Regions from separate parts of the Leclercia pneumoniae genome, predicted to be linked through region 1. Evidence: predicted binding sites of a transcription regulator. Region 1 holds the regulator's gene; each other region holds the start of a gene.
The links. Region 1 encodes CRP, which controls carbon source genes, mostly activating them, when cyclic AMP is high. Its sites were predicted from a motif close to ATGTGANNNNNNTCACAT; they were not measured.
Positions count from the first base shown of each region.

Region 2: garD (galactarate dehydratase) is a predicted target of CRP. The motif match lies at 3,027-3,044, and genes of this name have one in related genera.
Region 3: JZ655_RS01325 (YjcB family protein) is a predicted target of CRP. The motif match lies at 4,545-4,562, and genes of this name have one in related genera.

Region 1 covers NZ_CP071383.1:3,931,540-3,939,245, forward strand. The annotation lists gene mdcA (malonate decarboxylase subunit alpha) at 1-717, opposite strand, end outside; gene JZ655_RS19170 (hydrolase) at 946-1,968, shown strand; gene JZ655_RS19175 (YheU family protein) at 1,965-2,183, shown strand; gene JZ655_RS19180 (phosphoribulokinase) at 2,214-3,083, shown strand; gene JZ655_RS19185 (OsmC family protein) at 3,150-3,554, opposite strand; gene crp (cAMP-activated global transcriptional regulator CRP) at 3,865-4,497, shown strand; gene JZ655_RS19195 (YccS/YhfK family putative transporter) at 4,555-6,642, shown strand; gene argD (bifunctional acetylornithine/succinyldiaminopimelate transaminase) at 6,643-7,706, opposite strand, start outside.
Region 2 covers NZ_CP071383.1:3,741,142-3,748,847, forward strand. The annotation lists gene garR (2-hydroxy-3-oxopropionate reductase) at 1-606, opposite strand, end outside; gene garL (2-dehydro-3-deoxyglucarate aldolase) at 638-1,408, opposite strand; gene garP (galactarate/glucarate/glycerate transporter GarP) at 1,424-2,758, opposite strand; gene garD (galactarate dehydratase) at 3,169-4,740, shown strand; gene rsmI (16S rRNA (cytidine(1402)-2'-O)-methyltransferase) at 4,885-5,748, opposite strand; gene JZ655_RS18155 (penicillin-binding protein activator) at 5,811-7,706, shown strand, end outside.
Region 3 covers NZ_CP071383.1:283,680-291,385, reverse strand. The annotation lists gene soxR (redox-sensitive transcriptional activator SoxR) at 1-428, opposite strand, end outside; gene soxS (superoxide response transcriptional regulator SoxS) at 527-853, shown strand; gene JZ655_RS01335 (EAL domain-containing protein) at 846-2,387, opposite strand; gene JZ655_RS01330 (GGDEF domain-containing protein) at 2,774-3,883, opposite strand; gene JZ655_RS21305 (hypothetical protein) at 3,876-4,136, opposite strand; gene JZ655_RS01325 (YjcB family protein) at 4,683-4,964, shown strand; gene ssb1 (single-stranded DNA-binding protein SSB1) at 5,035-5,565, opposite strand; gene uvrA (excinuclease ABC subunit UvrA) at 5,813-7,706, shown strand, end outside.

The DNA.
Region 1 (7,706 bases):
CGCCATCAGGATGTGTTCCTGTTTGATCAGACGCGGGTCACGGGTGAACAGCGGTTCAATAAAGAACGGCTTGTCGGCCACTACCACGTAGTCGATCCAGGAGCCTGGAATATCCACGCGCGGCAGATCGCATTCGTCGTCCACCAGCTCGTTCACCTGTGCGATGACGATCCCGTCGTGGAACGCGGCGGCTTCAACCAGCGCCGGGGTATCTTCGGTGCTCGCCCCGGTATAGAGGTTACCTTTACGGTCCGCTTTAAAACCGGCAATCAGAGCCACGTTGGGCGAGAGGTCGACGTAGAGGCGGGAATAGAGTTCGATATAGGTGTGGATCGCGCCAATTTCGAGCTGGCCATCTTCCAGCAACTGCGAAATACGCAGGCTCTGGGTACCCGAGAAAGAGAAGTCCAGCTTACGGGCGATCCCTTTCTCGAAGATATCCAGATGCTCGCTGCGCCCGACGCTTGGCATGATCATATGCAGGTCATGCACTATTTGCGGATTCACTTCAGCGAGTGAGCGGGAAAGAAAATCTGCCTGCTTCTGGTTGTTGCCTTCCAGAACGACTTTGTCGCCTGGTGCGATCAGTTTTTCCAGCATGGCGACAAAATCGCCAGTCGGCAGTACCTTGCCCTGAACCGGTACGGATGCCAGACGACGCGCTTTTTCCGTGCGTCTGGTGTTCCATTGCCGGGTAGGTGTTTGCCCAGATAACATTATTAACCTCCTGATTCAGCACATCATTCTGATTTGCTTAACGTTGAGTAAAGTGTGCGCGCTGGTGAGAAAGGCATCAATTAAGCGTAGAGCGCAATCATTAGCCTGAGAGTAATAATCAACGTTAGGAAATGTGATCGGGATCAGTTCATGTTTCGGAAATACGGGCTCAACGGGGTACAATTCGGAAGGTATAGTAAATTTCTGACAAGAATCATCATCATCCTTATGACTCAAATTATTCCATCAGACTTCGACATTGCGACCGAAGAGAGCGCAGAATTTGTGCCCATGCGCGGCGTGGCGAATCGCCATCTGCAAACCATGCTGCCGCGCCTTATTCGCCGCAAAGTGCGCTTTACGCCGCATTGGCAGCGTCTCGACCTGCCCGATGATGATTTTGTCGATTTAGCCTGGAGTGAAGAGCCGCTCAGTGCGCGACATAAACCCCGGCTGGTGGTGTTCCACGGCCTGGAGGGGAGCCTGCACAGCCCTTATGCTCACGGTCTGATTGAGGCGGCGAAAGCGCGCGGCTGGCTTGGCGTGGTGATGCACTTTCGCGGATGCAGCGGCGAGCCAAATCGGCAAAAGCGCATCTATCACTCCGGGGAAACGGAAGACGGTACCTGGTTCCTGCGCTGGCTGGCCGAAACGCTCGGCCCGGCCCCTACCGCTGCGGTGGGGTATTCGCTCGGGGGAAACATGCTCGCCTGTCTGCTGGCGAAAGAGGGTGAAAGCGTTCCGCTGGATGCCGCCGCTATCGTCTCGGCGCCGTTTATGCTGGAACAGTGCAGTTACCATATGGAAAAAGGCTTTTCGCGCGTCTATCAGCGCTATCTACTGAACCTGCTGAAAGCCAATGCAGCGCGAAAGCTGAAGGCTTATCCCGACACGCTGCCGGTGAGCCTGCGCCAGCTGAAGAAAGTGCGCCGTATTCGCGAGTTCGACGATCTGATCACCGCGAAAATCCACGGATTTGCCGATGCGATCGACTATTACCGCCAGTGCAGCGCCATGCCCGTACTGAGTAAGATCACCAAGCCAACGCTGATTATTCATGCTAAAGACGATCCCTTTATGGATCATCACTCCATCCCGGCGCAGGAATTTTTGCCCGCTAACGTCCATTATCAACTGACCGAGCACGGCGGCCACGTCGGCTTTGTTGGCGGCACGTTGCGTCGTCCACAGATGTGGCTGGAAACCCGTATTCCTGACTGGCTGACAACATACCTGGAACCGAAACTATGATCATTCCCTGGCAAGATCTGGCTCCCGAAACGCTGGATAATCTGATTGAAAGCTTTGTGTTACGTGAAGGCACAGATTATGGTGAACAAGAACGCACGCTCGAACAGAAAGTGGCCGATGTTAAGCGTCAGCTGCAAAACGGCGAGGTACTGATCGTGTGGTCCGAGCTACATGAAACCGTCAACGTCATGCCCCGCAATCAATTTCGCGGTTAATCGCTTCATCTTTCTACTCAGGGAGTTGCTATGTCCGCCAGACATCCGGTTATTGCCGTCACAGGATCGAGTGGTGCAGGCACCACCACTACCAGCCTCGCCTTTCGTAAAATCTTCTCTCAGCTTCATTTAAGCGCCGCAGAGGTCGAGGGTGACAGCTTTCACCGCTACACCCGTCCTGAGATGGACATGGCCATTCGTAAAGCGCGCGATCTGGGTAAGCACATCAGCTATTTCGGCCCGGAAGCGAACGATTTCGGCCTGCTGGAGCAAACCTTTCTCGAGTATGGCCTGAGCGGTAAAGGACAGTCACGCAAATACCTGCACACCTATGACGAAGCGGTGCCCTGGAATCAGGTGCCGGGCACCTTCACCCCCTGGCAGCCGCTGCCGGAGCCGACGGATGTGCTGTTTTACGAAGGGCTGCACGGCGGCGTGGTCACGCCACAGCACGACGTGGCGCGCCATGTTGACCTGCTGGTGGGCGTGGTGCCTATCGTTAACCTCGAGTGGATTCAGAAACTGACCCGCGATACCAGCGAGCGTGGACATTCGCGTGAGGCGGTGATGGACTCCGTGGTGCGCTCGATGGAAGACTATATCAATTTCCTGACGCCGCAGTTCTCGCGCACCCACATCAACTTCCAGCGCGTCCCTACAGTGGACACCTCTAACCCCTTTGCGGCTAAAGCCATCCCCTCTCTGGATGAGAGCTTTGTGGTGATCCATTTCCGCAACCTGGAGGATATCGACTATCCCTGGCTGCTGGCGATGCTGCAGGGCTCATTTATTTCGCACATGAATACGCTGGTCGTGCCGGGCGGGAAGATGGGGCTGGCGATGGAGCTGATTATGACGCCGCTGGTGCAAAGATTGATGGAAGGGAAGAAGATCGCATAAGCCTGGTCCCTCTCCCTGTGGGAGAGGGTTAGGGTGAGGGCATCAACACGCACGATGCCCGATAAATTACGCTTCGATCACCTCATACGAATGCGTAATATTCACCGCTTTCTCCAGCATCAACGCCACGGAGCAATACTTCTCTGCTGACAGATCCACGGCGCGGGAGACCGCCGCGTCTTTCAGTTCTTTACCCGTGACAATGAAGTGCAGGTTGATATGCGTGAACAGGCGCGGCGCCTCTTCACGGCGTTCCGAGGTCAGTTTCACTTCGCAGTTTGTCACCTCATGGCGACCTTTTTGCAGGATAGAAACCACATCAATTGCGCTGCAACCGCCAGCGGCCATCAGCACCATCTCCATCGGGCTTGGCGCCTTATCTCCGGAGTTGCCGTCCATCAAAATCTGGTGCCCTGAAGCCGACTCGCCCAGGAACGTTAAGCCCTCAACCCATTTCACACGCGCTTGCATTGTAGTTAACTCCGAAGTTGCAATTTTCCTGACAGATTACGCGCCAGTAACAATTCTGGCAACGGAAGGCGACCTGTATCAAGCTGAAGCGAGACACCAGGAGACAGGCGGCTAAAGCTATGCTAAAACAGTCTGGATGCTACAGTAATACATTGACATTACGCATGTATGCAGAGGACATCACACATTACAGGCTGCTGAATATTGTGACAGCCCGATTCCCAGGAATGGGGAAGAATTCGATTGCAACCCCAGAGTGAAGGCGTCCATCCCGGCTCTGGAGACAGCTTATAACAGAGGATAACAGCGCATGGTGCTTGGCAAACCGCAAACAGACCCGACTCTCGAATGGTTCTTGTCTCATTGCCACATTCATAAGTACCCATCGAAGAGCACGCTGATTCACCAGGGTGAAAAAGCGGAAACGTTGTATTACATCGTTAAAGGCTCCGTGGCCGTGTTGATCAAAGATGAAGAAGGGAAAGAGATGATCCTTTCTTATCTGAACCAGGGCGACTTTATTGGCGAACTGGGCCTGTTTGAAGAAGGTCAGGAACGTAGCGCCTGGGTACGGGCAAAAACCGCGTGTGAAGTGGCTGAGATCTCCTACAAGAAGTTCCGCCAGTTGATCCAGGTGAACCCGGACATTCTGATGCGCCTCTCCTCGCAGATGGCACGCCGCCTGCAGGTGACTTCTGAGAAAGTGGGTAACCTCGCCTTCCTGGACGTGACCGGCCGTATCGCTCAGACGCTGCTGAATCTGGCAAAACAACCTGACGCGATGACCCATCCGGATGGTATGCAGATCAAAATCACCCGTCAGGAGATTGGTCAGATTGTGGGTTGTTCCCGCGAAACCGTTGGCCGTATTCTGAAAATGCTGGAAGATCAGAACCTGATCTCCGCCCACGGTAAAACGATCGTGGTTTACGGGACGCGTTAATTCCGAAAGAACGGCGTGCCATCGCAAGATGTCACGCCGTTTTTGTCTCTGGCATCTATGTGGCGCAGGCTGATTTATCACCCGGAAGTTAACTACGCACTTCGACAAACGCTGGTGCTGTGTCTTCCTGTGGCCGTCGGTCTGATTCTCGGCCACCTGCAACAGGGTCTGCTCTTCTCTCTCGTGCCTGCCTGCTGCAACATCGCAGGGCTGGATACCCCCCATAAACGCTTTTTCAAACGTCTGATCGTTGGCGGCTCGCTCTTTGCCGGCTGTAGTCTCGCCGTCCAGTTACTTCTGGCCCGCGACATCCCCCTGCCCCTGATTCTCACCCTGCTGGCGATGACGCTAGGGGTGACGGCAGAGATCAGCTCTTTGCATGCCAGGCTGCTACCCGCCTCGCTGATTGCCGCCATCTTTACCCTGAGCCTGGCGGGCAATATGCCGGTGTGGGAGCCGTTGCTGATCTATACGCTGGGCACGCTCTGGTATGGGCTATTTAACTGGTTCTGGTTCTGGATGTGGCGCGAACAGCCGCTGCGGGAATCGCTGAGCTTGCTGTACCGCCAGCTCGCTGACTACTGCGAAGCGAAATATACCCTGCTCACCCAGCATACCGACCCGGAAAAATCCCTGCCGCCGCTGCTGGCCCGCCAGCAGAAGGTGGTGGATCTTATCAGCCAGTGTTATCAGCAGCTACACATGCTGGCAGCTAACAGAAATCACGAATACAAACGTCTGTTGCGAACCTTCCAGGTCGGGCTCGACTTGCAGGAGCATATCTCCGTCAGCCTGCATCACCCGGAAGAGGTGCAAAAGCTGGTGGAACGCAGCCACGCCGAAGCCGTGATCAGATGGAATGCCCAGACCGTCGCCGCACGCCTGCGTGTACTCTCGGATAATATTCTCTATCACCGCTACCCCACCCGCTTCAGCATGGACAAGCAGCTGGGCGCGCTGGAGAAAATCGCCCGGCAGCACCCGGAAAACCCGGTTGGGCAGTTCTGTGCCTGGCACTTTAGCCGCATCGCCCGCGTACTACGTACCCAGCGTCCGCTCTACTCGCGCGACCTGATGGCCGATAAGCAAAAACGTCTGCCGCTCTTCCCGGCGCTGAAAAGTTATCTGTCGCTCAAGTCTTCCGCGCTGCGCAATGCCGCACGCATCAGCGTCATGCTCAGCATCGCCAGCCTGATGGGGATGGCCCTCCATTTACCGAAGCCCTACTGGATCCTTATGACCGTTCTGCTGGTCACGCAAAACGGCTACGGGGCGACGCGGGTACGCATATTCCACCGGGCAGGCGGTACCCTGGCAGGGCTGATTATCGCGGGTGCCACGCTGCACTTCCACGTGCCGGAGGGCTTTACGTTACTGAGCATGCTGCTGATTACGCTGGTGAGCTACCTGATCATTCGTAAAAACTACGGCTGGGCGACGGTCGGCTTTACGGTGACCGCGGTATACACGCTGCAGCTCCTCACGCTGAACGGCGATCAATTTATCATCGCCCGTCTCGCAGACACGCTGATAGGCTGTTTAATCGCTTTTGGCGGCATGGTGTGGTTGTGGCCGCAGTGGCAAAGCGGGTTGCTACGACAGAACGCCCACGATGCGCTGGAAGCCGACCAGGAGGCTATTCGCCTGATCCTGAGCAGTGACCCTCAGCCAACACCGCTTGCCTGGCAGCGCATGAAGGTGAACCAGGCGCACAACGCCCTGTTCAACTCGCTGAATCAGGCGATGCAGGAACCGGGGTTCAATTCACACTACCTGGCCGACATGAAGCTGTGGGTCACGCACAGCCAGTTCATCGTAGAACATATCAATGCCATGACGACGCTGGCACGGGAACACACCATGCTGACGCCGGATCTGGCCGAGCGCTATCTGCAGTCTTGTGAAATTGCGCTGCAGCGTTGTCAGCAGCGGCTGGATTATGACGCGCCGGGAGAGAGTGGCGACGCCAATATTCTGGAAGCGCCGGAGACGCTGACCCACGGGCCGATGAGCACCCTGGAGCAGCATCTACAACGCATACTGGGGCATCTGAGCACCATGCACACCATTTCGTCGGTGGCATGGCGTCAACGTCCGCATCACGGTGTCTGGTTAACCCGTATTTTAAAGCGGACGCCGTACTGATCAGGCCTGGACCACGCTCTTCACCGCGGCGGCAAAACGGCTCAACCCCTCGTCAATATCGTTATCTTCCACCACCAGCGAAGGGGCAAAGCGCATCACGTCCGGGCCCGCATTGAGGACCATCACCCCTTCCTGCGCCGCAGCGTGCAGGAAATCACGCGTCCGCCCTTTAAACTGCGGCTTAAGCTCAGCACCGACCAGCAGCCCCATCCCACGGATTTCGCTGAAAACATCATACTGCTCGTCGATCTGCTGCAGCTGTTTTACAAAGCGTTCACGCTTCGCGTGCACACCCCTAAGCACCTCGGGCGTATTAATAATATCAAAGGCCGCGCCCGCAATAGCGCAGGCAAGCGGATTACCGCCGTAAGTAGAGCCGTGAGACCCCACGTGGAATGCGGAGGCGATATCCTGCGTGGTGAGCACCGCGCTGATCGGGAAGCCGCCGCCCAGCGCTTTAGCGCTGGTGAGAATATCTGGCGTCACGCCGTAATGTTGATAGGCGAAAAGTTCGCCGGTTCGGCCCATGCCGCTCTGTACTTCGTCAAAGACCAGCAGCGCCTGATGCTGGTCGCACAGATCGCGCAGCCCCTGCAGAAACGCCGGCGTCGCCGCCGTCACGCCGCCTTCGCCCTGAATCGGCTCCACCACTACGGCGCAGGTATGATCGTCCATCACCGCCTTCACCGCATGCAGATCATTGAAGGGAACATGGATGATGTCAGCCGGTTTCGGGCCAAATCCATCGGAATACTTCGGCTGGCCGCCAACGGAAACCGTGAATAGCGACCGCCCGTGAAAGGCATTATGAAAAGCGATGATTTTGGTTTTGTAGGGGCTATGGCGGGTAGAGGCATAGTAACGGGCCAGTTTAAAGGCAGTTTCGTTGGCTTCGGTCCCCGAGTTCATAAACAACACACGTTCGGCAAAGGTCGCATCAATGATCTTACGTCCCAGGCGCAGGGCGGGTTCATTGGTGAAGACGTTGCTGGTGTGCCACAGGGTCTCGCCCTGAGTTTTCAGCGCCTCTACCAGCGCCGGGTGGCAGTGGCCTAACGCGGTAA
Region 2 (7,706 bases), 190 kb from region 1:
CAGGTCCGGGTTAACTCCTGCTTTGGTTGCCAGGCTCAGCGCTTCGGACATCGCGGCGATGTTCAGCGCGACGATCACCTGGTTCGCCAGCTTGGTCACGTTACCGGCACCGATTTCGCCGGTATGAACCACGGAGCCCGCCATCGCTTTCATCAGGTCATAATATTTGTCGAAGATCGCTTTATCGCCGCCCACCATCACGGACAGGGTGCCGTCGATCGCTTTCGGTTCACCGCCGCTGACCGGCGCATCCAGCATATCTACGCCTTTCGCCTTCAGCGCTTCGCTGATTTCGCGGCTCGCCAGCGGGGCGATAGAACTCATATCAATGACCACCAGGCCCGGCTTCGCCCCTTCAATAATGCCGCCTTCACCCAGCGCCACCTCTTTTACGTGCGGGGAGTTTGGCAGCATCGTGATAATCACATCGCACTGCTCTGCAATGGCTTTCGCAGAGGCGGCTGTTTCTGCCCCGGCGGCAATCACATCCGCAATAGCGTCGGGATTACGGTCAGCAACCACCAGTGAGTAACCTGCTTTGATGAGGTTTTTACTCATTGGTTTACCCATGATACCCAGGCCAATAAAACCAACTTTCATCGTCATAATTGCGTCTCTCTCTTTCTCTCAGTGGTGATTATTTTTTAAAGGAATCCGCTAATTTCTGCGTGGCGGAACGGAATACGCCCAGGTCACTGCCTACGGCGACAAAGGTTGCGCCCCACTCCAGATAGCGACGGGCATCAGCCTCAACCGGCGCCAAAATGCCGCACGGCTTACCGTGTGCCTTGGCGCGGGCAAAAATATGCTGAATAGCACGCTGTACGTCCGGGTGGTTGGCATTACCCAGGTGACCAAAAGCGGCGGCCAGATCGCTTGGCCCGACAAAGATACCGTCTACACCGTCGGTGGCGGCGATAGCGTCCAGGTTATCCACCCCCTGCTGGCTTTCAATCTGTACCAGGATGGTGATGTTTTTGTTGGACTGCGCTAAGTAGTCCGGCACGGTGCCAAACATGTTGGCGCGATGAGAAACCGATACGCCACGGATCCCCTCCGGCGGGTAACGGGTAGAGGCCACCGCCTGCACCGCCTCTTCTTCGCTCTCCACAAACGGAATCAGGAAGTTGTAAAACCCGATATCCAGCAGGCGCTTGATGATCACAGGCTCGTTGGTCGGCACGCGCACGACCGGTGCACTGTGGCTTCCCTTCAGCGCCATCAGCTGAGGAATAAAGGTGGTGATATCGTTCGGGGCATGTTCGCCGTCCAGTACCAGCCAGTCGAAACCTGCCAGGCCCAGCACTTCGGTGCTGATGGGGCTCGCCAGGGCAGACCAGCAGCCGATTTGAATCTCTTTTGCCGCCAGCGCAGCTTTGAATTTGTTCGGGAAGATATCGTTACTCATCGCTTATACCTTTGCTTATTTCTGCAATTCCATACGTTTGATGTCGCCTACCACGAACAGGTAGCAGACCATCGCCATCAGCGCCGAACAGCCTACGAAGACCAGCGCCGCGTTAAACGAATGCAGCTCACTTACCAGATAGCCAATCACCAGCGGAGTGACGATTGACGCTACGTTACCGAATACGTTGAATACCCCACCGCACAGGCCGACAATCTCTTTCGGCGCGGTATCGGAGATAACGGGCCAGCCCAGCGCGCCAAAGCCTTTTCCAAAGAATGCCAGCGCCATCAGCATCACCACCAGAGTGGTGTTATTGGTGTAGTTACACAGAATGATGGTCGAGGCCAGCAGCATCCCGAGCACGATAGGTAATTTACGTGCCAGCGTCAGTGACATACCGCGTTTAATCAGGTGATCCGAGAACACACCGCCCAGAACACCACCGGCAAAACCACACAGCGCAGGGATGGAGGCGACCAGGCCCACCTTCAGAATCGACATCCCCTTCTCCTGCACCAGGTAGATAGGGAACCAGGTGAGGAAAAACCAGGTAATGGTGTTGATAAAGTATTGACCAAAAAAGACGCCCAGCATCATGCGGTTAGTCAATAACTGCTTGATATAATGCAGCTTTGGACCATTCGCTGCTTTGTCGCCGGGCTTTTTGTGATCCATATCGACCACGGCGCCATTCTCAGAGATGAATTTCAGCTCTTCAGCAGACATGCGCGGATGGTCGGTCGGGTTGTGAATGAACTTCACCCACATGCCGGTCAGCACAAAGCCAATGACACCCATAACGGTAAAGACATGTTCCCAGCCCCAGGCAAAGGTCAACCAGCCCAGCAGCGGGGAGAACAGCGCCAGCGAGAAGTACTGCGCAGAGTTAAAGATCGCCGATGCGGTGCCACGCTCTTTGGTCGGGAACCAGGCAGCCACGATACGGGCGTTTGCCGGGAAGGAGGGCGCTTCCGAGAAGCCGAGCATAAAGCGCATGAAGAACATCGACACACCGGCCCAGGCCAGCGGGAACATATCGACAAAGCCCTGTAGGAAGGTAAACAGGGACCAGAAGAACAGACTGTAGGTATAGACTTTTTTGGAGCCAAACTTATCCAGCAGCCAGCCGCCCGGGATCTGCATCAGCAGATAAGCCCAGCCGAATGCGGAGAAGATGTATCCCATCGACACGGCACTTAACTGCAGCTCCTTTGCCACTTCCGTCCCGGCAATCGATAAGGTCGCGCGGTCAGCGTAGTTAACCGCAGTCACAATAAAAATAATCAGCAATATTAAATGACGGGTATGAATACCCTTTTTCGTTTCTACAGCAGTATCCAGGCTCATATATAATTCCTCGGGCACATCGCTATACTTTTTATTATTTTAAGAAGAAGTTTCCCTGGTTATTTTAGACAGCAGGTAATATCAATTAATTAACCAGATACAATGAAATCGAGAATAAGTATAAACATCAGACGCAACCTGCACATTGTGTTAAAGCTCAATTATCACGCCAATAACGAATAATATATTGAGCATATGCACAACATCCTGGGCGCTGATGCACAGATTTACGCATAACCCGCCAGTCGCGGCGCTCTCTCTCCCCGATGAGTGATCATGATCACATTTTTATTCCCGGAGTCCTGACATTCTTTATTCAACAAGACCGAGACTTTATTTCTGACAATAAGAAAATAAGCATCCTCTTATCGACTTTTAATATCTAAAACTTCGCTGGAGAATACTGAACAATGGCCGACATCGAAATTCGTCAAGAGTCGCCGACGGCGTTTTATATAAAGGTGCATGACACCGATAACGTGGCGATTATTGTTAACGATTATGGGTTAAAAGCAGGAACCCGCTTCCCGGACGGACTAGAGCTGATTGAGCATATCCCGCAGGGACATAAGGTGGCGCTGGTGGATATTCCGGCGAAAGGCGAAATTGTTCGTTACGGTGAAGTTATTGGCTACGCGGTGCGTGCTATTCCACAGGGCAGCTGGATCGATGAATCACTGGTCGAACTGCCAAAAGCCCCACCGCTGAATACCCTGCCGCTGGCGACCCGCGTGCCGGAGCCGCTGCCGCCGCTCGAGGGTTACACCTTTGAAGGCTACCGCAACGCAGACGGCAGCGTAGGTACAAAAAATCTGCTCGGCATTAGCACCAGCGTACACTGCGTAGCAGGCGTGGTGGATTATGTAGTGAAAATCATTGAGCGTGATCTCCTGCCCAAATACCCGAACGTCGATGGCGTGGTAGGACTTAACCACCTGTACGGCTGCGGCGTGGCGATCAACGCCCCGGCGGCCATCGTCCCCATCCGGACGATTCATAACATCGCCCTGAACCCCAACTTCGGCGGCGAGGTGATGGTCATCGGGCTCGGCTGTGAAAAACTGCAGCCAGAAAAACTGCTGATGGGCACCGAAGATGTGCAGGCTATTCCGGTGGATGACGCCAGTATCGTGCGTCTGCAGGACGAGCAGCACGTAGGCTTCCGTTCGATGGTCGACGACATTTTACAGGTGGCCGAACGCCATCTGGCGAAACTTAATCAACGCCAGCGTGAAACATGTCCGGCTTCCGAGCTGGTTGTGGGTACCCAGTGCGGCGGCAGCGATGCGTTTTCAGGCGTGACCGCGAACCCGGCGGTCGGCTACGCCTCGGACCTGTTTGTACGCTGCGGCGCCACGGTAATGTTCTCTGAGGTCACGGAAGTGCGTGACGCAATCCATCTGCTGACCCCACGCGCCGTCAATGAAGAGGTGGGTAAACGTCTGCTGGAAGAGATGGCCTGGTACGACAACTATCTTGATATGGGTAAAACCGACCGCAGCGCTAACCCCTCTCCGGGCAACAAAAAAGGCGGCCTGGCAAACGTGGTGGAGAAAGCCCTCGGCTCGATTGCCAAATCTGGCCAGAGCGCCATTGTGGAAGTGTTGTCCCCGGGTCAGCGCCCAACCAAACGTGGTCTGATCTACGCAGCGACCCCGGCGAGCGACTTCGTCTGCGGCACGCAGCAGGTGGCCTCCGGTATCACCGTACAGGTGTTCACCACCGGACGCGGCACCCCGTACGGCCTGATGGCGGTTCCGGTGATCAAGATGGCCACCCGCACCGAGTTAGCAAACCGCTGGTTTGACTTAATGGATATCAACGCTGGCACCATCGCTACCGGTGAAGAGAGCATTGAGGATGTGGGCTGGAAGCTGTTCCACTTTATTCTTGATGTGGCGAGCGGCCGTAAGAAAACCTTCTCTGACCAGTGGGGCTTGCACAATCAACTGGCGGTGTTTAACCCGGCGCCGGTTACCTGAGTTGGCAGTAAACCTTGCTTAGCATGGCTTCGGCCATGCTTTTTTTATTCTGCATTCAGCGCAAGATGCCGGCCGAGTGTGTCCAGCCGTTAAGCGATCTCAACGGCCAGATTGAGGCTGGCCGGTGTGATACCGGCTCACCGCTTACTCCCCTTGCTGCTCCAGGGCGTATTTATACAGCGCATTCTTTTTCACACCGTGGATTTCGGCAGCCAGCGCGGCGGCTTTCTTCAGGGGAAGCTCGGCCTGCAACAGCGCCAGGGTGCGCAGCGCATCGGCAGGCAGCGCGTCCTCTTCGGCTTTGTGGCCTTCCACAATCAGTACCATCTCGCCCTTACGACGGTTCTCGTCGGCTTTAACCCACGCCAGCAGTTCGCCGACGGGCAAGCCATGGATCGTCTCCCAGGTTTTGGTGAGCTCGCGTGCCAGCACCACGTAGCGCGACGTTCCCCAGACGGCGACCATATCTTCTAAGCTCTCCAGCAGGCGGTGGGTGGATTCATAGAAAATAAGCGTGCGCGGCTCGGCTTCCAGCGCTTTAAGTACGTCGCGGCGGCCTTTGGATTTTGCCGGTAAGAAACCTTCATAGCAGAAACGATCGGAAGGCAGACCCGCAGCGCTTAAGGCCGCGATGGCGGCACAGGGACCAGGCAGTGGCACTACGCGGATGCCCGCTTCCCGGCAGGTACGCACCAGGTGATATCCAGGATCGTTGATGAGCGGCGTGCCGGCATCTGATACCAGGGCAATGTTCTGCCCCTCTTTCAGCTTCGCGACCAGCGTCTCTGCCTTTTGCTGCTCATTATGGTCGTGCAGCGCGAACAACCGCGCACTGATAGCGAAATGCTGTAGCAGTAATCCCGTATGGCGAGTGTCTTCAGCGGCAATTAAATCAACGCTTTGCAATACGGTGAGTGCACGTTGGGTAATATCAGACAAATTCCCGATGGGAGTAGGTATAATATACAGTTGACCCTGAGAATTATCTGCCGTTTCGTGTTGTTTCATTGTTTCATCCGTATTGCCGATTTAATATTGAGCATGCGTAAAAAAATATCACTGGATACAGTATGGTACCCTTAACGTTTCTTCGTAACAAAGTCACGCGCAGCCTTCCCCTTGTAGTTGCCGCGCTGATTTTTGCAGGCTGTGGCACCCAGGCGCCCGATCAGACGACTCCTCACATGGAGGGCACTGCTCAGGCTGATTCCGGCTATTATCTGCACCAGATGGAGCAGAGCTCGAATGATACCAGGATCAACTGGCAATTACTTGCCATTCGTGCACTGCTGAAAGAAGGCCAAACCCAGCGGGCAAGCGAACTGTTTAACCAGTTGCCGCAGGATCTCACCGACAGCCAGCGTCGCGAGCAGCAGCTTCTTGCCGCTGAGCTGAAAGTGGCACAGAACGACGCTGCTGGCGCGAAAAAGATCCTTGCCGATATTGACGTCAATGCACTGGAAAACAACCAGCAGGCACGTTACTGGCAGGCCGTCATTACCACCGAGCAAGGCCGCCCTTCCCTGACGCTTCTCCGTGCTCTGATTGCGCAAGAGCCTTTGCTGGCAGGAGATCTGAAGCAAAAGAATATTGATGCCACCTGGCAGGCGCTGTCGTCCATGACGCAGGATCAAGCCAGTAAGCTGGTGATCAACGCCGATGAAAACATTCTGCAGGGCTGGCTGGATCTCCAGCGCGTCTGGTTTGATAACCGCAATGATCCCACGATGTTGAAAGCGGGTATTACCGACTGGCAGACCCGTTATCCCAACAACCCTGGTGCTAAAATGCTGCCAACGCAGCTGGTGAACGTGCAGAATTTCAAACCTGCCTCCACCAGCAAAATTGCGCTGCTGCTGCCTTTAAATGGCCAGGCAGCCGTATTTGGACGCACCATCCAGCAAGGCTTTGAAGCCGCGAAAAACGGCACCACGGCGGTGACGGGGAGCGCAGTACCGACGCAGACAGCTCAGGCTGCAAACGTGAATGACGTTGTTAGCCCTTCTGCGGCAGAGACCAGCGATCTGACGGCGACCCAGCCGCAGGGCACGATGCAGAACCCGGTTACCGCCCCTACCACCCCATCCGCAGCCCCGGCGACCCAGCAAGCTCCGCAACCGCAGGACACCCCGGCGACGAATGCGGCAGCCACGGAGCAGCCGCAGACTACGGAGCCACAACAACAGGCGGCACAACCGCAGACTACTGAGCCACAACAACCAGCTGCGCAACCGCAGGCCGTAGCAGCGACCACGGCGAACCCGGGTGCTGAGCTGAAGATTTATGACACCAGCGCACAACCTTTGGATCAGGTGCTGGCTCAGGTTCAACAGGATGGCGCCAGCATCGTGGTCGGGCCGCTGTTGAAAAACAACGTGGAAGAGCTGATGAAGAGCAACACCTCGTTGAACGTGCTGGCGCTTAATCAGCCAGAGCAGGTACAGAACCGCGCCAATATCTGCTATTTCGCCCTCTCTCCTGAAGACGAAGCCCGCGACGCCGCACGTCATATTCATGAACAAGGTAAGCAGGCTCCCCTGTTACTGACCCCACGCTCTACGCTGGGCGATCGCGTCGCGAATGCCTTTGCCCAGGAGTGGCAACAGCTGGGTGGCGGCATCGTGCTGCAGCAGAAATTCGGCTCAAGCTCAGAGCTGCGCGCCGGGATTAACGGCGGCGCAGGTATCGCGCTGAGTGGCAGCCCGGTCACCGCCAGTCTGCCGCAGCAGCAGGGTGTGACCATCGGCGGCCTGAACATACCGGCTCCACCAACGGATGCGCAAATCTCGGGTGGCGGTAAGGTCGATTCAGCGTACATTGTGGCCACGCCGGAGGAGATCGCCTTTATCAAACCGATGATTGCCATGCGCAATGGTAGCCAGAGCGGCGTGACGCTGTATGCCAGCTCCCGCAGCGCGCAGGGCACCTCTGGCCCTGACTTCCGTCTGGAGATGGAAGGTCTACAG
Region 3 (7,706 bases), 740 kb from region 1:
CCCTGTTGGCCCAGTTTGTCGCCAGGGTTACGCAACGGACAATCGCTTCGCGACAAACAACCACACCCGATACAGCCGTCCAGCTCATCGCGCAGCGCGACCAGCGTATGAATGCGTCGATCCAGTTCATCACGCCACTGGGAGGAGAGCGCTTTCCACTCCTTCGCGCTCAGCGTATGCCCTTCCGGCAGCACGCCTAACGCATCACCAATCGTCGCCAACGGGATGCCGATACGCTGAGCAATCTTGATGATCGCAACGTAACGCAACACATCACGCGTATAGCGCCGCTGATTCCCGGCGTTCCGGATGCTTTTAATTAACCCTTTGCTTTCATAGAAATGGAGCGCTGATACCGCCACCCCGCTACGCTTCGCCACTTCGCCCGGCGTCAATAGCGCTTTAATACGCGGTAATTTCTTTTCCATAAAACCTCTTTACCTCAAGTTAACTTGAGGAATTATACTCGCCCGCAGACAAAACGACGAATCAACAGATACAGGTGTATCCAGAGAGAGGCAGCTTTATGTCGCATCAACAGATTATTGAGACACTTATTGAATGGATTGATGATCACATCGACCAGCCATTAAACATTGATGTGGTCGCCAAAAAATCGGGTTACTCGAAATGGTACCTGCAGAGAATGTTCCGCAATGTTATGCGTCAAACGTTGGGTGAGTATATCCGCCAGCGCAGATTGCTGATGGCCGCGCAGGCACTACGCACTACTCAGCGGCCGATTTTTGATATCGCGATGGATCTCGGATATGTGTCGCAGCAGACGTTTTCCCGCGTTTTCCGCCGGGAGTTCGATCGTACCCCCAGCGACTATCGCCACCAGCTTAACTAACAGGCCGGGCAACCAGCCCCGCAATAGGCTGCTGTTGCCAGGTCATAAACTCGTGGGGTGGCATCGCCTTTGCGAAGTGCCAGCCCTGACAGTATTGCACCCCGCGTTTGTGTAGCCAGGCGACCTGCTCTGCCGTCTCCACCCCTTCGGCGATGGTCTTCAGACGCAGGCTTTGTGCCATTTCAATAATGTGCTCGGCAATCAGATGGCTGGTACTGTTGGTGGTGAGAGTGTCGATAAAGGTCTTATCAATTTTGAGAATATCGACATTCAGCGAGTAGAGATTGTGCAGGTTAGAGTAACCTGTACCGAAATCATCGATCGCCACCTCGTAACCCGCCTGCCGGAAGGCCTGAATCACCGGGGTCGTTTTGGGCACGTCGATAAAACCGCGTTCGGTCACTTCAATTTTAATTTGCTGCGCGCGTACAGAATAGTGGCGAGCCTTGTCGCTAATCATGGCGATGAGCCGTGAGGAGTGGAAATCTGAAGCCGAGAGGTTAATGGTGACGTAGAGGTGCGGTCTGGACGCCAGAAAATGGCCGAGATCGTTAAAGACCTCTTCGACCACGTAGTCGGTGATGCGCTCGATCATCCCCTCTTTTTCTGCCAGAGGAATAAATTCCGCCGGGCTCATCACCGGGCCGCTAAAACCGGGCCAACGCAGTAACGCTTCCGCGCCTACACACTCGTTATTTTTGATATCGATAATTGGCTGATAATGCACGCAAAGCTGGCGATTATTTAACGCCCGGTGCAATAAACGCCCCGGCGAATTTAATTCACGGCGAGTTCGCGACCAGACTAATAATATGATGACGCTACAGATCATTCCCAGCGGCAGCGTTAATGTGGCTTCGTGGTAAAGCACATCGTAGAAACGCTGATTGGTAGTTGAAACAATTGCCGCAACGGGGCGCTTTTCTGAATGAACGATGGTGTAAAAACGGCCATCCTCCTGAAACGTGGTTTCCTTATCGCCAGTCAGCGTTTTTAATAAATTTTTATCCGCGTTTTCACTGACCGAGAAAAAAGCATTGGTGACCGTATCAAATATACCCCACGCCAGGGAGTGATCGGTTGACATTACTTCACTGTATGAGAGCGGATTCACCACCACCACATAATTGCCGCGCTGCATATACGTCATTTTATATCCCGCAAAGAAGGGCGTATCGCGGAAATAATATATAGCAACATCAGGCTTACGCGTGTAATTGGCGTGTGGGATGGTATATGCTGTGGCGGGCGTCAATACGGTGGAACAGCGAAATTCACGCCCTTCGGCATAGATTAAATCAGCAATATAGAGACGCCCGCGAACAATATTCAAAATATACTGGCGGTGAGCAGGCGAGCAAACATTACCCTGATAGTGTTCAGCGGCATTGCGCGCTAAATCCACTTGATGAATGACGAGTTCAGTTTTATCTAAGGCAAGCTGTGCGAAAGAGCGCAATTGATTACGGGTTTCTGAAACAGCACGCAGTTGGGCAAACCAAAGCGCAAGCATCACCGGTAGTAAAACTACCATGATGATCCCCACACCTCTCAGCACCTTGCCGCGCGCGCTATGATTCGTTTCCGCCCTATATCCATGCTTTTAATGTGCCTGTAGTATTGAAGGCCGGATGCTTTGATAAACAGGTGATTACGTTGCATGAATCATGCGAAGTTAGCAACTGACTTTTATCATCAAAATCCTAATATTTGGTTATGACGATAATATTTGTCCGTAAGCCAAACTAAAAGTATGCGTTCAGTTTTTATTAAGTTAAATAATTTTCCAGCACCGACGGCAGATTTTTTCGATTACGCCACAGCGGATCGCTGATTAAGTCAAACTACTGACAGCATGAAAAAAGCACAATCGGGTGATGTCAGTTCTGGCTATTTACCCATTCAACAGAGTTGAGTGATTTATAAATAATCAACGGCGACGATTGTTTTTCCTCTTCCTGCCCGCTTGGCATCATAAAGTGCTTTATCGGCGCGAATGAGTAATGAGGAAGTATCATGTCCACCGCCCATCACCTCTACTATCCCCGCACTGAAGGAGAGCGTGAGCGCCCTGGTGCCCACCTGTAACGGCCGGGTCAACAGCGTCTGATGCAGCATGAGTGAGAGCTGCAGCGCCGCGTCGCTGTGCGTGCCTGGCATCAAGAGCAGAAATTCTTCTCCGCCCACCCGCCCGAGTGCGGCGTCGGCCGGGGTCATCTCGCGGATGCGTTCGCAAAAGTGTACCAGCGCCCGATCGCCGACCAGATGGCCCCATTGATCGTTGATTTGTTTGAAGAAATCCAAATCAAACATCACCACGCAAAAGGGAGTTTCGGCTGCGAGACCATGACTGACCTCGAGCGCGGTGGTGAGCTGCTGAAGAATAGCCGATCGATTAAAGCAGCCGGTCAAATCATCGGTGGTCGCCTTTTTCTCCAGCTGTTTCTCGACGCGCTTACGCTCAGTAATATCCAGCCCAATGTTAAGGATTGAACCGTCCGGCAATAAGATATTCGACCAGAGAATGGTCAGCTGTGCCCCATCCCGGCGTACCGGGTGCCATTCGTATATATCATTTAGCGGGACCGTATTGACGGATTCACGCACCCGCCGGCGAACCTCAGGATCGGGATAGAAGAGCGCCAGCGGATCGGCATGCTCATTGAGCTCGGCCATTTTCCAGCCAAAGACCTTTTCACACTCGGCGTTCCACAGCACGTAGCGGCTACGGCGATCGAATGAATTCATCAGCACTGGGGCACGTTCGAAAAGGGTTTGGTATTGGGTGACGACCCGCTGCATCTCAATGGCGGTACGTTCGCGCGCAATAATTTCGACAAAATAGTCTTTCAGCTTTTCCACCAGGATCACCACGATATCTTTCAGCACAGAGAGTGGCGTCTGCGGATCAGAAAAACCGAGGAAAAAATAGCCGCTACAGAGGTGACCGTGAGGGGTGATTTTGCAAAGTACGCCGCTTTGCAGCTGGGTATAACCGGGATGGCGGTCAGAAAAGAGGTGTTTACCCATGTTGTCTTTCCAGTAAATGACACGCCACGCGCGGTGATGTCGCTGCAACAGGGTGCTCGCCAGCACTGACTATCTGCTGTAGGCCGTTCTCATCATCGACGGTAATCCAGCTCAGGCGGGCGCCAAAGGCGTGGTTAATTGTCTCAAGCAACTCCAGCAACGTTGATTGCGAAGACAACTGGGGCATAAGTTTTGCCAGCGTGCGCAGGGCCACCGTACTGTCATTAACGATCTCGCGATATGATTCATTCATCGTTTATTCGCGCTCATTAAATAAGAGAGAATGACCGCAACGAATAAGTCAGGATTGGAAAAGCAATACCTTAATTATTTGCTTTTCGATGCCATTTAAGGACGCGTGTGTATTGAAAAAATAACAGTTAAATAATAAAAGCCAGAAAATTCAAATACCTGAATTATTTATTACGAGTAAATTTTTTTGTCCGTTCAAGCATAATCCATACTTTAATACCTGTAAATATTGCACAAATTGCTTATTGCTGTGCAAGTTTATCTATCATGATGAATTCGCTGGAAACACCTGTGAAACAGGTCGCTTAGCAAGCGAAGATATATTTATTTGGCCCTAATAACCATGCAATTAAAATGGCTAAAAAGATGCCGTTTTTTTGCGCTCCGCTACTGGCGAATAAAAGAACAAATGTGATATATTTCACACATCTTGTGTAACGAGAAACGCTGTTTCATTGTTGTGTGTCTAAGTCTGCCGATAGCCAGTTTGCCACCTCTGTGAGCAATATCGCTATTTCCGGCGACGTTCATTTTGAGGATCGGTTTTATGGCAACCCTTACTACCGGCGTAGTGCTTTTGCGCTGGCCGCTGTTTAGCGCTGTACTGATGTTTCTGGCCAGCACGCTGAATATCCAGTTCCGGAAAGCAGATTACGCGGGGCTGGCGGTGATTAGCACCTTCCTGGGTGTCGCTGCTGCCTGCTGGTTTGCGACGGGGTTACTGGGTATCACGCTGATCGATGCGGCAGTGATCTGGAATAACGTAAAAGAGATCATGGTAGAGGCAATGAGCCATACCCCGCCAGACTGGCCGATGATGTACACCTGATGCTGAAAATAAGCGATAAAAAACCCAGACATGGTCTGGGTTTTTTTATGTGCATCGCAAATGCGGATAATCAGAACGGAATGTCGTCGTCAAAATCCATTGGCGGTTCGTTGGACGGTGCCGGAGCAGATTGCTGCTGCGGACGGGACTGTGCGCCGCCGCTGAACTGGTTTCCGCCCTGCGGCTGCTGAGGCTGACCCCAACCGCCCTGCTGCTGGTTCTGACCGCCACCCGCCGGTGCGCCGCCGCCCTGACGGCCACCCAGCATCTGCATGGTGCCGCCCACGTTCACCACCACTTCAGTGGTGTATTTTTCTGCGCCGGACTGATCGGTCCATTTGCGGGTACGCAGCTGGCCTTCGATGTAGACCTGAGAACCTTTACGCAGATATTCGCCGGCCACTTCTGCCAGCTTGCCAAACAGCACGACACGGTGCCATTCGGTCTGCTCTTTCATCTCACCGGTCGCTTTATCACGCCAGGATTCGGAAGTAGCCAGCGTAATGTTGGCAACTGCACCACCACTCGGCATGTAGCGTACTTCCGGGTCCTGGCCCAGATTACCGACGAGAATCACCTTGTTTACGCCTCTGCTGGCCATGATCGTGTCTCCTGAATACGTTTCTTAATAGTGTAAACGCGCGAGTGTACCATTTCCACGCGTCAATTTGCATAGTTGCGTGGCGGGTCCAGAAAACTCTCGCGAGCTTGACATTGTTACACAACCCGCCGGAATTTGCATTCCAATACTGTATATTCAAACAGGTTAATTTGTGTCATAATTAGCCGTTTATGCCGGTTGTCCTTCAAACAAACCAGGCATTCCGTGTTCCAACCGGGAAAGGTGAATGGATAAGATCGAAGTTCGGGGCGCCCGCACCCACAATCTCAAGAATATCAACCTCGTCATCCCTCGCGACAAACTGATCGTCGTGACCGGGTTGTCGGGTTCTGGCAAATCTTCTCTGGCTTTCGACACCTTATATGCCGAAGGGCAGCGTCGTTACGTTGAATCACTCTCAGCCTATGCGCGTCAGTTCCTGTCGCTCATGGAGAAGCCGGATGTAGACCATATTGAAGGGCTATCGCCGGCCATCTCAATCGAGCAGAAATCTACCTCGCACAACCCGCGCTCGACGGTAGGGACAATCACGGAAATCCATGATTACCTGCGTCTGCTGTATGCCCGCGTTGGTGAGCCACGCTGCCCGGACCACGACGTGCCGCTGGCCGCGCAAACCGTCAGTCAGATGGTGGATAACGTACTGGCGCAGCCAGAGGGCAAACGCCTGATGCTGCTGGCTCCCATTATCAAAGAGCGTAAAGGCGAGCACACAAAAACGCTGGAAAACCTGGCCAACCAGGGTTACATCCGCGCCCGTATTGACGGAGAAGTGTGCGATCTCTCCGATCCGCCAAAGCTAGAGCTGCAAAAGAAACACACCATCGAAGTGGTTATCGACCGCTTTAAGGTGCGTGAAGATCTGGCAACGCGTCTGGCCGAGTCGTTTGAAACCGCACTGGATCTCTCCGGCGGTACGGCGGTGGTGGCAGATATGGACGATACCAAAGCGGAAGAGATGCTCTTCTCCGCCAACTTCGCCTGCCCGATTTGCGGTTACAGCATGCGCGAGCTTGAGCCGCGTCTGTTCTCGTTTAACAACCCGGCTGGCGCCTGCCCAACCTGTGACGGCCTGGGCGTGCAGCAGTACTTCGATCCGGACCGCGTGATCCAGAATCCGGAGCTGTCGCTGGCTGGCGGCGCGATACGCGGCTGGGATAAGCGTAACTTCTATTACTTCCAGATGCTGAAGTCGCTGGCTGAGCACTATAAGTTCGACGTTGAAGCCCCCTGGGCCAGCCTGAGCGCAAACGTGCACAAAGTGATCCTGTTCGGTTCCGCTAAAGAGAACATCGAGTTCAAGTACATGAACGACCGCGGTGATACTTCCGTGCGACGCCATCCTTTTGAAGGGGTGCTGCACAACATGGAGCGCCGCTACAAAGAGACAGAATCCAGCGCGGTGCGAGAAGAGCTGGCGAAGTTCATCAGCAACCGCTCCTGCGCCACCTGTGACGGCACACGTCTGCGTCGTGAAGCGCGCCACGTCTTTGTTGAAAATACCCCGCTGCCGACCATCTCAGACATGAGCATCGGCCACGCGATGGACTTCTTCAACAACCTGAAGCTCTCCGGTCAGCGAGCAAAAATCGCGGAAAAAGTGCTGAAAGAGATTGGCGATCGCCTCAAATTCCTGGTGAACGTGGGTCTGAACTACCTGACGCTTTCTCGCTCCGCAGAGACCCTCTCCGGCGGTGAAGCCCAGCGTATCCGTCTGGCCAGCCAGATCGGCGCAGGGCTGGTTGGGGTGATGTACGTACTGGATGAGCCCTCCATCGGCCTGCACCAGCGCGATAACGAACGTCTGCTGGGCACGCTTATTCACCTGCGTAACCTCGGCAACACGGTGATTGTGGTCGAGCACGACGAAGACGCCATTCGCGCTGCCGACCACGTGATCGATATTGGCCCCGGTGCGGGTGTACATGGTGGCCAGGTCGTGGCAGAAGGTACCCTGAACGACATCATGGCGGTGCCCGAATCGCTGACCGGCCAGTACATGAGCGGTAAGCGTAAAATCGACGTGCCAAAACAGCGCGTTCCGGCGGATCCGGAAAAAGTGCTTAAGTTGACCGGCGCGCGCGGCAATAACCTGAAAGATGTGACGCTGACGCTGCCGG